DNA from 3 places in the Terrisporobacter hibernicus genome. Region 1 is predicted to be linked to each of the others. Evidence: a T-box and tRNA genes for the amino acid it is inferred to sense, from the RefSeq annotation. Region 1 holds a T-box; the other regions hold tRNA genes.

Region 1 (4,672 bases):
AGCTAACTCCACATTTCCACTATAACAATGTAATACGCAACCAATCTCTGGACTTTTGTACTTTTGAATTATTTCAAAAGTATCTCCATGAGCATCCCTGTCGTGAATTATTATAGGTAACTTTAGTTCATTAGCTAGTTCAATTTGTTTTATAAACCATTCTTTTTGAACTTCTCTTGGAGAATTGTCATAGTAATAATCTAACCCTATTTCTCCTATTGCAACTACTTTTTCGTTTTCTATTGCTAATTTCCTAAGTGTATCAATAGCTGTTTCATCTAATTCGCCCACATCGTGAGGGTGAACTCCAACTGCTGCATATATAAAATTGTGTTTTTTAGCAAGCTCTATACTGCTAATAGATGTTGCTATACACGCACCTGGATTAACAACTAAATCTACACCTTTTTCTTGAAGAGAAGAGATTAACTCTTCTCTATCTTCATCAAATCTCTCATCATTTAAGTGAGCATGTGAGTCAAATAACATAGTTACATCTCCTTATCTAACTTCACTACCATCATTTGCTCCAGTTGCAACTGGAACTATTAAGTCGTCTCCGTCATTTCCTGCAGCTAATATCATACCTTGAGATTCAACACCTCTTAATTTAACTGGTTTTAAGTTACAAACTACTATGACTTCTTTTCCAACCATTTCTTCTGGCTTATACCATTTAGCTATTCCTGATACTATTTGTCTAGTTTCTGGTCCTAATTTAACTTGAGAAACTAAAAGTCTGTCAGCTTTAGGATGTTTTTCACAAGATAATATTTTACCAACTCTTAATTCTACTTTGTCTAATTCTTCTATTCCTATGAATTCTTTGTGCTCTAATGGAGCTACTTCTTCTACTGTTTCTGTTTTTTCTGCAAATAATTCTTCCAATTCTGCTACCTCTTTCTCGATGTCTAGTCTTGGGAATAAAGCTTGACCTTTGTGTACTTTTGTTCCTGGTTTAATTAAGCCAAATGTATTAGTACTTTCCCAATTTGTTAATTCTTCTTGTCCTGCTATTCCTATTTGGTCATATATTTTGTTAGCAGTTGTTTTCATTATAGGGTTTATTAATGTAGCTATTATTCTTATAGATTCACATAAGTTGTATAATACTGCATCTAATTTACCTTTGTTAGCTTCGTCTTTTGCTAAAGCCCATGGCATAGTTTCGTCAATGTATTTGTTAGTTCTTCTTACTAATTTCCATGCACCTTCTAATGCTTCATGGAATTGCATTTTGTTCATTTGAGTTTCAAATATTTCTCTTGATAATTTAGCTTGTTCTTTTAGGCTTGAGTCAAATTCAGTAGATTCTATCGCCTCTGGTATTATACCATCGTTGTATTTTTCTACCATTGATACAGTTCTACTCACTAGGTTTCCTAAATCATTAGCAAGATCTGTATTTATTCTTGTTACAAAGTTTCTATGAGTGTAACTTCCATCTTGTCCGAAAGCAAATTCTCTAAGCAAGAAATATTTAAGTGTATCTATTCCATATCTTTCAATCATTGGCTCTGGATATACTATATTTCCTTTTGACTTACTCATTTTATCATTTCCGAATAATATCCATCCATGGCCATATACTTGCTGTGGTACTGGTAAATCTAGTGCCATTAATAATGCTGGCCATATTATTGTATGGAATCTCATGATTTCTTTACCAACAACTTGGATATTTGCTGGCCAGTACTTTTTCATTTCAGAATCATTTTCTGATAAATATCCTAATGCTGTGATGTAGTTACATAAAGCATCTACCCAAACATATATTACGTGTTTCTCATCAAAAGGAACTTTTATACCCCAGTCAAATGTAGTTCTAGTTACACATAAATCTTCTAGTCCTTTATCTAAGAAGTTAGCAACCATTTCATTTTTTCTTGATTCTGGGAAACAGAAGTTAGGATTTTGGAATAATTCTCTTAATCTATCTTCATATTTAGATAATTTAAAGAAGTAAGCTTCTTCTTTAGCTAAATAAGTTTCTCTACCACAGTCTGGGCATTTATCTCCTTCTAATAATTGAGATTCCGTCCAGAAACTTTCACATGGAGTACAGTATCTTCCTTCATATTCACCTTTGTATATGTCACCTTGTTCATATAATTTAGTGAATATTTTTTGTATTATAACCTTATGTCTGTCTTCTGTAGTTCTTATAAAATCATCATAAGATATGTCCATAGTCTTCCATAGGTCTTTTATTCCAGCTATCATTCCATCTAAGTATTCTATTTCACTTACACCTTGTTCTATAGCTTTCTTTTGGATTTTTTCACCGTGCTCATCTGTTCCTGTTAAGAATTTTACATCATAACCACAGAATCTTTTAAATCTAGCCATAGCATCAGTTGCTACAGTAGTATAAGTATGACCTATGTGTAATCTACCACTTGGATAGTATATAGGCGTAGTTATATAAAATGTTGGTTTAGTCATTTTTGTTTCCTCCTCTTGTACATTATTTTTATAAATAAAAAACTCGCCACTATGGAGTCCATAGGGGCGAGATTATTCGCGGTACCACCCTAATTTATTTATCATGAAAAATTCACGTTGCTTAAAAACACTATTTTCACAATAGATATCTTAGTAGACTGTAACATGTCTAAATGTTTTATCCTAAATTATTTCGGATAAAAAGCTCCAAGGCCATCTTCAGTAATTCTTTTAGCACTAGCTTCCACCTAACCTAGCTCTCTGTAGAAAAAATCCTTACTTACTCTTCTCTTCTCAGCTTTTATTATATATGTTTTTAAATATGTATTAAATATTATTCTCAAAATCAAAGTTTTGATACAAATATTAATCAATTCTTTTGAGCAACGGTTTTATTCGAAGCTATAACAAGGATATATCACTTAAGATTTGACCCTTGCAAATTTTTAATACTATGTTTCTAATTTTAGTAAATTTATATTTTATTGTCAACAATTATCCTCTATTTAAGTAAAATTTTCCTTTCCTCATATCGACAATGAGTTGCCTTCTCTATCGCTTTTGTCAACTCCATTGCTGAAATTTTATTATAATATTAAATAACAAATATACACAGAAGCTAACACACCTGCTATATGACATAATAATGCACAAAATAAAGTATATCCTGTATCTTTTATTTTCAAACTACCATAATAAATTGCCATTGTATAAAAAATTGTTTCTGACGCTCCAACCATAGTAGATCCCATTTGTTCTGTAAGAGAATCAATTCCGACCCTTTGGATTAATTCCGCATACACTCCTAAGGCCCCACTTCCAGACAAGGGTTTTACAATTATAAGGCCTATTAATTCCTTTGGTATATTTAATAGTTGAGCTACAGGTGAAAATATGTACTCCAAAACTTCTATTCCTCTTCCTGATTTAAAAATTCCTATAGCTAAAAATATTCCTATTATATAGGGCAATATGTTCCATGCAGTTTTTAATCCCTCTATAGCTCCATTTATAAAACTTTCATATATATCTATGTTTTGTTTCTTACCATAGATAACAATAAATAAAATTATTACAGGTATTGCTACATTAGAAAAATAATCTAGCATTATTTATACCTCCTTTGTAATAATTTACAACCTACAACTCCTACTATTGTAGATATAATTGTAGCAAATAAAGTGGTTAAAATTATAGAATTAGGATTTGTACTGCCTGCATCCATTCTTATTTTTAACATAGTAAAAGGAATTAACTGTATGGATGAGATATTAATGACTAGAAACATTATCATATCAGGAGAGGCCTTTTTCTTATTTGCATTTAATGTTTGCAGTTCACTCATGGCTTTTAGTCCAAAGGCTGTTGCTCCGTTTCCTGCCCCCAACATATTTAACACCATGTTCATAATCATATAAGACATGGCTTTGTGATTTTTCGGAACAGTAGGAAATAACTTTTTCATTAAAGGACTCATTTTATCCGCTATTTTATCTATTAATCCCGAGTCTTTTGCAATATTCATTATACCCATCCAAAGTGCCATTACACTGGCCAATGTTATGGCGAATTCAATAGCCCTTGTTCCCTCATTTAGTATTGCTTGATTTGTTTGAGGTAAATTGTTAAAACATATACTCCCAACTATACCTAGGACTATCATATAAAACCATAATTTATTAATATAAATCCTCCTCCTTTAAACCATTTTATGATGTATACTTAAAATAAATGATGTCTTATTTTATAATACTCTACATATACTTTATGCTTGAAAGTTGAGGTATATTATGTTTTAGTATAAGTATAAGGTTTTTTAATTTATTTAAATGTTTAAGGAGAAATACCATGAGAAATTTAACACTTCTTACTGATTTGTATCAATTAACTATGTTAAATGGATACTACGAGAAGAATATTCATGAAGACATAGTAGTATTTGATATGTTCTTCAGAAAAAACGCTTGTAATGGTGGGTATACTATTATTTGCGGTATAGAACAATTAGTAGAATACATAAATAATCTTCATTTTTCAGATGATGACTTAAAATACTTAAAAAGCCTAGATTTATTTTCTGATAAATTCTTAGACTTTTTAAAAGATTTTAAATTTACTGGGGATATATATGCTGTGGAAGAAGGGACTATAATGTTCCCAAAAGAACCTGTAATAACAGTTAAAGCACCGTTATATCAAGCTCAATTAATAGAAACTGCTTTGCTTA
Region 2 (4,672 bases), 1.4 Mb from region 1:
GACTTAGGTAAATAGAAATTTGTAGAGGAAGTAGAGGTATCTAACAATGGAAGAAATAGTTAATGTTACAATAAAGAATCTTAATCAAAATAATATAGCTGGATATTATGTTAAGGATGCCGAACAACTAATAGAAACTGTTCAATCTCTGCTAAATGAGGGTGAAATAATCGGTTGTGGAGATTCTGTAACACTGGAAGAAACTAAGGTTTTTGAATTTATAAGAAATGGTAATTACCGTTTTTTAGATAAACATGACCCGGAACTAACATCAATAGATAAAAGAGAAATGTATTTGCAAAATTTCAGAGCACACACCTTTATATCTGGTGTCAATGCTATAACACAGGACGGTAGTTTATATTTTATTGATGGAAATGGAAGTAGGGTTGCTCCAATTATTTATGGACCAGAACAAGTCATACTGGTAGTAGGGACAAACAAGATTGTTTCCGATTCAGAAGAAGCCATACAGAGAGTTCGACAGATAGCAGCACCATTAGATGCAAAAAGGTTGGGTAAGAATACACCATGTGTAAAGCTTGGTAAATGCATAAATTGTAAGAGTAAGGAGCGAATATGCAATGCTTTTGTATGTATTACAAGACAATTTGTAAAGGATAGAATAAAGGTTATATTTTTAGAAGGTGAGTTTGGTTATTAGTTCAATAAACTCCAATTTGTAAGGCAGATTAAATGAACAATTGTTATATATTGCGATTCAAATAGGATGTCCAAATGGACATCCTATTATGTTATACTAATTTCAACACTATTTTAAAACAAAGCCATATAATTATTAACATAAAAATCAAAATGGAAGTCAATAAAAGGGGGATCTTATGAATAAAAGGAATTATACTTTTAACTTTAATTGTTCTAAATATATCCTAATTACTAAGCTAGATAAATTAAAAGTTGTAAATGCAGATAATTCTACTAATACAAACTTATTGTGCAGGAGAATTAATAACAAGATAAAATTTATGTTATATACAAATTATACACCAGGTACCTATTCTATCATGGGTAAAGGAGTTGTGGATATACATAGTTTTGAAGGAGAAATATTTGAAAAGGATTCTAAATCCTATATTTCAGGTCACTTTAAAAGTAGTTTATATGTGAGATTCTTTACTGTTTTGGTATTTGCTTTTTGCCTTATGTTGATTTTTAATATATATCTAATGATTGAGATTTTGTTTTTTTACCTAGGAATTATGATTTTCTTTAAAAAACATACTGAATATAGATTATTGAATAAGATTAAAGAGTTTGAAAAAAATATTAATTTACATATTTAAAGAAAAGATTTAGATTCACAATATTAATGTATTACGCAATAAATTCTAATTAATAAGGCAGTTTTGATGAACAAATTTAATAATGGGTTGTTATATTATATTATATATGTTATAGTTAATACATAAATCAAATAACAGCGCGGAGTGGAGCAGTTGGCAGCTCGTTGGGCTCATAACCCAAAGGTCACAGGTTCGAGTCCTGTCTCCGCAACCAATTAATACTATGAATATAAAACTCTTATATCACTTGATATAAGAGTTTTTTTAAAATATAACGAAGCGAATTTTTAGATAAAAAGAGGAAATTAATATGAATGGACAAAATAGAGATAATATAAAAATAGGAAGTAAAGTATTAGTAGTTCAAAAGCAAGATCAAAGAACTGGAAAATTAACAGAGGGTGTAGTATCTAGAATACTTACAAATTCTAAAACTCATCCCCATGGAATCAAGGTTATGCTTGAAAGCGGCATAGTTGGTAGAGTTCAAGAAATTTTATAAATATATTTTAAGGAGATTTTATGATAAAAAGAGAATTTGAAATAAATGATATAGCCTATCTTGCAAAAAATAGAAGGATAAAGGCACATATAGATGGAAGTGAAACTAACACAAAGAATATTTCTTTAAAAGCAGGAGATGCAGTTAAAATACTAGATTATTATGAAATAGAAAAGTATGGATATTCATATGAAGCAGAGTTAAAAAAAGATGGAACAACATATGTAATAAGAAAGCATCTAAGTCAATCAGACTTAAGACCTAAAAACGTTTAAATTTGAGTAAATTTATAAATTTAATATATTATTAAGAAAGAGAGTTTTAGCCTAAGACTCTCTTTTTTAGTTTGAAAAAACAATGTATATAATCAAAATTTGAAATTTAAATATTACTAGTTATAGTGCTAATGGGGAACTCTAGGCTTTTTTACTTACGGTGTGGTTAATCGTATCACAAGTAAGGGAGTACAGTTTTAGATACAAAATAAACCAGGGTATATATTAATATGATAAAATAAAGTTATAAAGGGAGGTAAGCTACTAGATAAACGTATAAATCTCATACAAAAATTTAATTAATTAGTAGTTAATAAATATGATAGAAAAAAACAAGCCAACTATATTAATAAGCAAATGTATAGAGCATGAAGCATGTAGGTATGATGGAAAAATGATGAGAAATCAATTTATTAGTAAATTAAAAAATTATGTGGATTTTATACCTATATGTCCTGAAATGGAAATAGGATTATCTTGTCCTAGAGAAGTGTTAAGGATAGTAGAAGATAATAATAGAAAATACTTAGTAAATTCTAAAACAGGGGAAGATTACACGCAAAAAGTAATAAGTTTTTCTGATGAATTCATAAAAAGTATAAAGGGGAAAAATATTAATGGAATTATACTTAAAAGTAAATCACCATCATGTGGAATAAAAGATTCTAAGGTATATAAAGATTTTGGAAAAGTTCCACCCCTACCTAAAAAATCAAGTGGCATATTTGCTCAAAAAATATTAGATGAATTTAATAATATACCTATAGAAAGTGAAGGGAGATTATTAAATTCAGATATTAAAGAACACTTTTTAACTAGAGTATTTACGAGTTTTGATTTCGAAAATATGGCAAAGGAAAAAAGTATTAAATCTATTATAGATTTTCAGTCAAATTACAAATATTTACTTATGCAATACAGCCCCTCTAAGCAAAAAGAATTAGGAAGAATTGTTGCTAATATAAAAAAAGACACTATAGAAGCAGATTTAGAAATATATAATAATATTTTATCAAAAGCATTAGCAAACAAGTCTAATATTGGGAAAAATATTAATATGCTCTTACATTTATTTGGGTACTTCTCAGATGATTTGTCTCAAGAGGAAAAAGCATTTTTCTTAGATACAATAAAAATGTATCAAGAATGCAAGGTACCCTTTTGTGTACCTTTAAATATAATTAAGTCCTGGGTGATAAGGTTTAATAATAAATATTTACTAGGTCAAAAAATATTCGATGTATTTCCAATAGATTTGATTGAAATAAACGATTAGATAAAGATCTTACTATTACCATGTTTATGTCATCCCATTGTATAAATGAAATAAGGGCTGTGCCAAGTAAATATGGGGTGAATGAGGTAGATAAAAAGAATGTATTAATGGAGCAGATAAAATTTTTAATTGTTATCCGTGGAATATTTTAGTTAACCAAAGTGCTAAAGCTTGTTCTAATAAAGAAGAAATAAGAAATTATGTAAAAAAGTGTTATAGAAAGATAGATAAAAATACATATATTGATATTATGATGGAATTGACAAGCTGTTTATCAAATATTTAAAAAGATATAGAATTAGATTTAACTCTATATCTTTTTACTATTATTTATAAATGTTTTTATTAATTAAGTAGCAAAGACTTAAGCTCACCAAAATTAGAAACCTCATAGGTAGGTTTTATTGAAGTTTCATTTATAATCTTGTTAGGATTATACCAACAGGTATCTATACCGAAGTTTATACCGCCTTGTATATCAGAACTTAAACTATCCCCTACTATCAAAACTTTGCTTTTATCAAAGAAATTTATATGGTTTAAGGTATGTTCAAAAATCTTAGGATTTGGTTTTGATATTAATATTTCTTCAGATATTACTATAGTCTCAAAAAATTTTGATATAACTGATTTTCTTATTCTTTTATCTTGAACTAATGTAAGACCATTAGTTACTATAGCAAGTCTGTAAGATTTGTTTAGAGTTTCTATAAGCTCCATACTATCATCATATAAAAATGATGCATCAGCTAAATACTCCATATATAATTTTGCAAAGTTAGTTTCATCAAAACTTACCTTTAATCTATCTGATAATCTTTTAAATCTTTCTACCTTTAATTTTTCTTGTGTAATAAGTCCTTGTTCAAATTCTTTCCACAAAACAGTATTTATTTCTTGATAAATTTTTAAATGATAAGCTTCATCATATTTTATGTTAAACTTAATCATTGTGTTTTTAAATGCTTCTCTTTCAGATTTTTTAAAATCGTATAATGTTTCATCTGCATCAAATAATATAACTTCATATTTCATAATATATCCTCCAGTCTCTCTTTACAAACTTCTATAAATAAAATAATATATTTATAAAAGTCAGAACATGACATGGGTCATGTTAGGAGGAGTTATGAAAAGAATTTGTGATAATAAGCTTTTAAATAATTATATTAAAAAGCACAATATAGAAAGTATATTTGATAATGAAATATTAGAATATGCACAACTACATTTCTATGAAGGTGAAGAGTACATATTAGAGTCAGGGGAAATTCTGGAGTATTATTATTTACTTGTTGATGGAAAAATTAAAATC
Region 3 (4,672 bases), 1.6 Mb from region 1:
TTGCTAATGCAGCACCTTTAACGCCCATACCAAATCCAAATATTAAAATTGGATCTAAAACTATATTTATAATAGCACCTATAATAACAGTAAACATACCTATTTTTGTAAATCCTTGAGTATTTATAAATAAATTCATCCCCAAAGATATTTGCACAAATATAGTACCTATTAAATATATAGATAAATAATCTAAACCATATCCTATTGTTGCGTTACTCGCTCCAAATGCCCAAAGTATAGGTTCTTTGAATACAAGGAATAGTATAGTTAAAATAATACCTCCAGATATAAGCATTGAAAAACAGTTACTCATTATTTCTTCTGCTTTATCATTATCTTGTTTTCCCATTTCAATAGCACTAAGTGGTGCACCTCCAGCAGCAAATAACATTGCAAAGGCTGATACCAATAGTATTATTGGCATGGCAACACCAACACCGGCCATAGCTATATCTCCGTTAGCCATTCTACCTATAAATATTCTATCTATAACGTTATATAATAGATTTACTAATTGACCTATTATAGTTGGGACGGCCAATGTATAAAGTAATTTACTAATACTTCCCTTACCTAAATCAATACTTTTATTACTCATAATATTACTCCTTTTTTTATTACATATTCTTTATCATATTGCTATAATATAGTATAGGGTAACCCAACAGTCAATAGGAGATTAAAAAAATGAAAATGAATTTAAAAAAATTAACAACAGGAGAGTTTGCAAGGATTTGTAACGTTACAAAGCACACACTGTATCATTACAATGATATTGGAATACTAAAGCCTGATTCTTGTGATGAAAATGGATATAGAATGTATACCTACGATCAGTTAAATCTTTTTTACTTTATTAGTGTAATGAAAGAAATGAATATGTCCTTAAATGAAATTAATTTATTTTTAAATAATAGAACACCACAAAAGGTAAAAAGTTTATTTGAAAATAGAATAGAAGAGTTAGATGAAGAAATAAATAGAATTAAAGAATTACAGAACATGCTAAAATCAAGAATAGAAAAAATAGATTATGCTTTTTCCATAAATAATAAAGAAATAAAAGTAGAATATGAAGAAGAGGAAAAATTATTTTTAAGTAAATCTTTAAAGAGTGATACTGATAAAAACTTATTTTATATGGTTAAAAATAATTTCAATCAGTTTATAAATAATTATAGCTTTAAAGATTCTTTATCAACTTTAATAAGTATAGAAAAAACAAATGATAATTTTACCTTTATTCCCGAAAATTTTTTATTTAATTGTGAAATTGAAATACCTAAATCCAGATTATTTATAAAAAAATCTGGTAAATATTTAATTTCATATCACCAAGGCTCCTTTAATAATATAGAATCTACCTACGATAAAATGATTTCATATATAAGTGATAACAATTTAAAAATCGGAAATTATTCTTATGTAAAAACTTTATTAGATGCACTTACTACACCAAGTGAAAATATGCAATTATTAAAAGTATCAATAGAGTTATCTGACTAAAATCAGCATTTATAATTTTAATATACTATAATTAATATATTGTAGTGAAATGTCAGGTTTGTTAAATAGTTAATCTATTATAAGAATATTCTTCCTTATTAAAAGCTTATACTTGCGGTAATTTAAGCGTAATACTAGGTGTAAATGAAATATAAAGTGTAACTATATCAAATTAAATTATCAAGTTTGAAAAATAAAATACTTACAAATAAAAAAAGCCTTAGATTTTCCACAATCTAAGGCTTTTTCTTAATTATACAAACTTATAAAATCCCTTGATCTTTGTAACTTTGTAAACTTTTTATAATATAACTTAAAGTACAGAACTCTCTATCAACTTTTTCACTTAAGATTCCTAAACCTTCTATAAGTCTTTTTTCTCTAAATTTTTCTAAAAGTATCATTATACTTATTGTATTGATACCTCCGTCCTTTGTATCAAGAGTTCTTGATTTTTTCACACACTTATTTTCCATGGCTTTTTCTATAGCTTTTTTTAAATCATCACTTATTTCTAACTCTGGCATATCGTTATATATTCTTACTTCATCTTCTATGTAATTAAGATTTATTGCTTTGCTTAAATCAGAATCTACAAATATAACATTTTTGAAACTTGCTCCAGAAAAATCAACATTTTCTAATTTTGCACCTTCAAATATAGTGTCTTCAAACTTAGCTTTTATAAATTTACTTCCTTTTAAATTACTTCCTACAAACTCTGAAGACTTAAATGTGCACCCATAGAAGTTGCAAGATTTAAAATGAGCCCCTCTTAAACTTGTGAAGTTGAAGTTTGATTTTGAAAAATCACAATTGTAGCAATTACTTCTTTTTAAATCTTGATACATGAAATTTTTATTCATTTTAGATGTTTTATTGTACTTAAGAGATGTATCTAATTTTTTATTGTTATTCATATTTCCTCCATAAAAAAACTCTTATACCAAAAGATATAAGAGTTTTATATTTGTATATTGGTTGCGGAGATAGGACTTGAACCTATGACCTTTGGGTTATGAGCCCAACGAGCTGCCAACTGCTCCACTCCGCGTCATTATTTTCTGTTCTATTATAGGATAACATAATAAGCATAATATAACAACCCTATTTATTATATACGAAACTTTTTATTTAATAATAAATACTTACTTTTATAAGTATAACCATAAAGTAGATATTTTATAATTATTATTTTTTATATATTATTTAATATTAAATTTTTCATTTTTTTCAAAAAAAGCTTGCAACATTTGTCGAACTTTGTTATTATAAATAAGCAGTTATTTCCCCAATAACTGATTACTCCCCAAATAAAATATATTCCCTAATAAACCCCTTTTTATAATATATTTTAGAATCCTTACTTGATCGGATAAAGTAAGGATTTTTTTATTTTCAATATTTTTATATAAAAAGACATCTGTATACAGATGTCTTTTTCAATTTATTTAATTATTAAATATTACTTTCTAAAGCTTTCATTTTAGTAGCAATAAAATCAACTAAATCCACTGTTCTTGAAGAGTATCCCCACTCATTATCATACCATGAAACAACTTTAAACATTCTACTTCCCATTGCCATAGTTGATAATCCATCTATAATTGATGAACGTGCATCTCCTCTATAATCTATTGAAACTAATGGTTCTTCACTATATCCTAAAATTCCATTCATTTCATTTTCTGATGCTTTTTTAAATGCTGCATTTATTTCTTCAACAGTAGCATCTTTCTTTAATATACAAACTAAGTCTACAAGTGAAACAGTTGGTGTTGGAACTCTTACAGCAAATCCATTTAACTTTCCATTTAACTGTGGTAAAACTTTGGCAACTGCTTTTGCAGCTCCTGTTGTCGTAGGTATCATTGATTCTCCAGCAGCTCTTGCTCTTCTTAAATCCTTATGTGTTTTGTCTAAAATTCTTTGGTCATTTGTGTATGCGTGTATAGTAGTCATTAGTCCTTCTTCTATACCAAATTCTTGGTCTAATACTTTTGCAAATGGTGCTAAACAGTTAGTTGTGCAAGAAGCATTTGATATTATGTTATGAATGTTTTCATCATATTCATTTTCATTTACGCCCATAACAATCGTCTTATCTTCATTTTTACCAGGTGCACTTATTATAACTTTTTTTGCTCCAGCTTCAATATGCTTCATACAATCTTCTCTTTTTACAAATTTACCTGTAGATTCTATTACTAAGTCTACTCCCAACTCTTTCCATGGAATTTGACTTGGATCGCCATATCTAAGTATTTTTATATCGTTATTATTTATAGCAATTGTTTCTTCATCTTTAACTTCTACATCACCTTTAAATATTCCATAACAAGAATCATATTTAAATAAATGTGCTAAAGTGTCTGCTTCTGCTCTTGCATTTATAGCCACTATTTCGTAGCTATCTTTTGGCATTTCCTCTACTATTCTAAGCACATTTCTACCTATTCTTCCAAAACCGTTAATTCCTACTTTTATTTTCAAGTCTATTCCTCCCACATATCATTTATAATTATTTAGGGTACACTATATATTTATTTTCATGTCTTTTTCTTTAGCTCTCTAAAGAATTTTAAAATCACCATTAATATAATGTATATTAAATGTGTCATTTTTTGATAAATAGTTTATTTAGTGTGTTATATTTATTATATATAGTGTACACTACATTTTTATAGTACACCATTTTGTACACAATTTCAATATTTTTTTAATTATTTGTATACAATAAATATTACAAAAAGTCATCACTTATAAATATTCATAGTTTTTCACATTAATTCATATACTTTTTTAAGATCGTAATAGGAGTGATAAAAATGAAAATAACTCAAAATCAATATATAAATAAATCTAAACCATCTAAGAATACTAATAACTCGGAAATACCATCAACAATTAATTACTCTTGTGATATTTCCAATGGATATATTCAAACCAAAAACTTATCATTATTTAATGGAGTTAGTGAAGAAATGGATTGTGGTGGAAATAGTACTTTTGATTGTGCTTATTTATTATTATCTAACCCTAAAAAATCAAATGTAAATATTTATGTTAAAAGTTCTGTAATTTCCAATTTATCATCAAGTCCAGTTATATCTAAAATATATTACTGCGTAGAAGATGTCATTGGAAATTTAGAAAGTTCTAG

Evidence for each region. A T-box is a leader RNA that pairs with one kind of tRNA and senses whether it is charged. The one in region 1 lies ahead of metG (methionine--tRNA ligase), so its partner is inferred to be a tRNA-Met.
Region 2: it encodes a tRNA-Met, which carries the amino acid that the T-box ahead of metG (methionine--tRNA ligase) is inferred to sense. The anticodon was not compared.
Region 3: it encodes a tRNA-Met, which carries the amino acid that the T-box ahead of metG (methionine--tRNA ligase) is inferred to sense. The anticodon was not compared.

The regions. Positions count from the first base shown of each region.
Region 1 covers NZ_CP081135.1:1,745,789-1,750,460, forward strand. The annotation lists gene JW646_RS08445 (TatD family hydrolase) at 1-489, opposite strand, end outside; gene metG (methionine--tRNA ligase) at 502-2,481, opposite strand; T-box leader at 2,505-2,750, opposite strand; gene JW646_RS08455 (spore maturation protein) at 3,033-3,554, opposite strand; gene JW646_RS08460 (nucleoside recognition domain-containing protein) at 3,554-4,108, opposite strand; gene JW646_RS08465 (nicotinate phosphoribosyltransferase) at 4,294-4,672, shown strand, end outside.
Region 2 covers NZ_CP081135.1:329,582-334,253, reverse strand. The annotation lists gene JW646_RS01660 (lactate utilization protein) at 47-664, shown strand; gene JW646_RS01655 (hypothetical protein) at 843-1,304, shown strand; tRNA gene JW646_RS01650 (tRNA-Met) at 1,443-1,518, shown strand; gene JW646_RS01645 (YwbE family protein) at 1,615-1,806, shown strand; gene JW646_RS01640 (hypothetical protein) at 1,827-2,081, shown strand; gene JW646_RS01635 (YbgA family protein) at 2,401-3,357, shown strand; gene JW646_RS01630 (YjjG family noncanonical pyrimidine nucleotidase) at 3,703-4,392, opposite strand; gene JW646_RS01625 (Crp/Fnr family transcriptional regulator) at 4,487-4,672, shown strand, end outside.
Region 3 covers NZ_CP081135.1:163,878-168,549, forward strand. The annotation lists gene JW646_RS00785 (MATE family efflux transporter) at 1-601, opposite strand, end outside; gene JW646_RS00790 (MerR family transcriptional regulator) at 691-1,509, shown strand; gene JW646_RS00795 (pentapeptide repeat-containing protein) at 1,773-2,429, opposite strand; tRNA gene JW646_RS00800 (tRNA-Met) at 2,488-2,563, opposite strand; gene gap (type I glyceraldehyde-3-phosphate dehydrogenase) at 2,968-4,002, opposite strand; gene JW646_RS00810 (DUF6143 family protein) at 4,338-4,672, shown strand, end outside.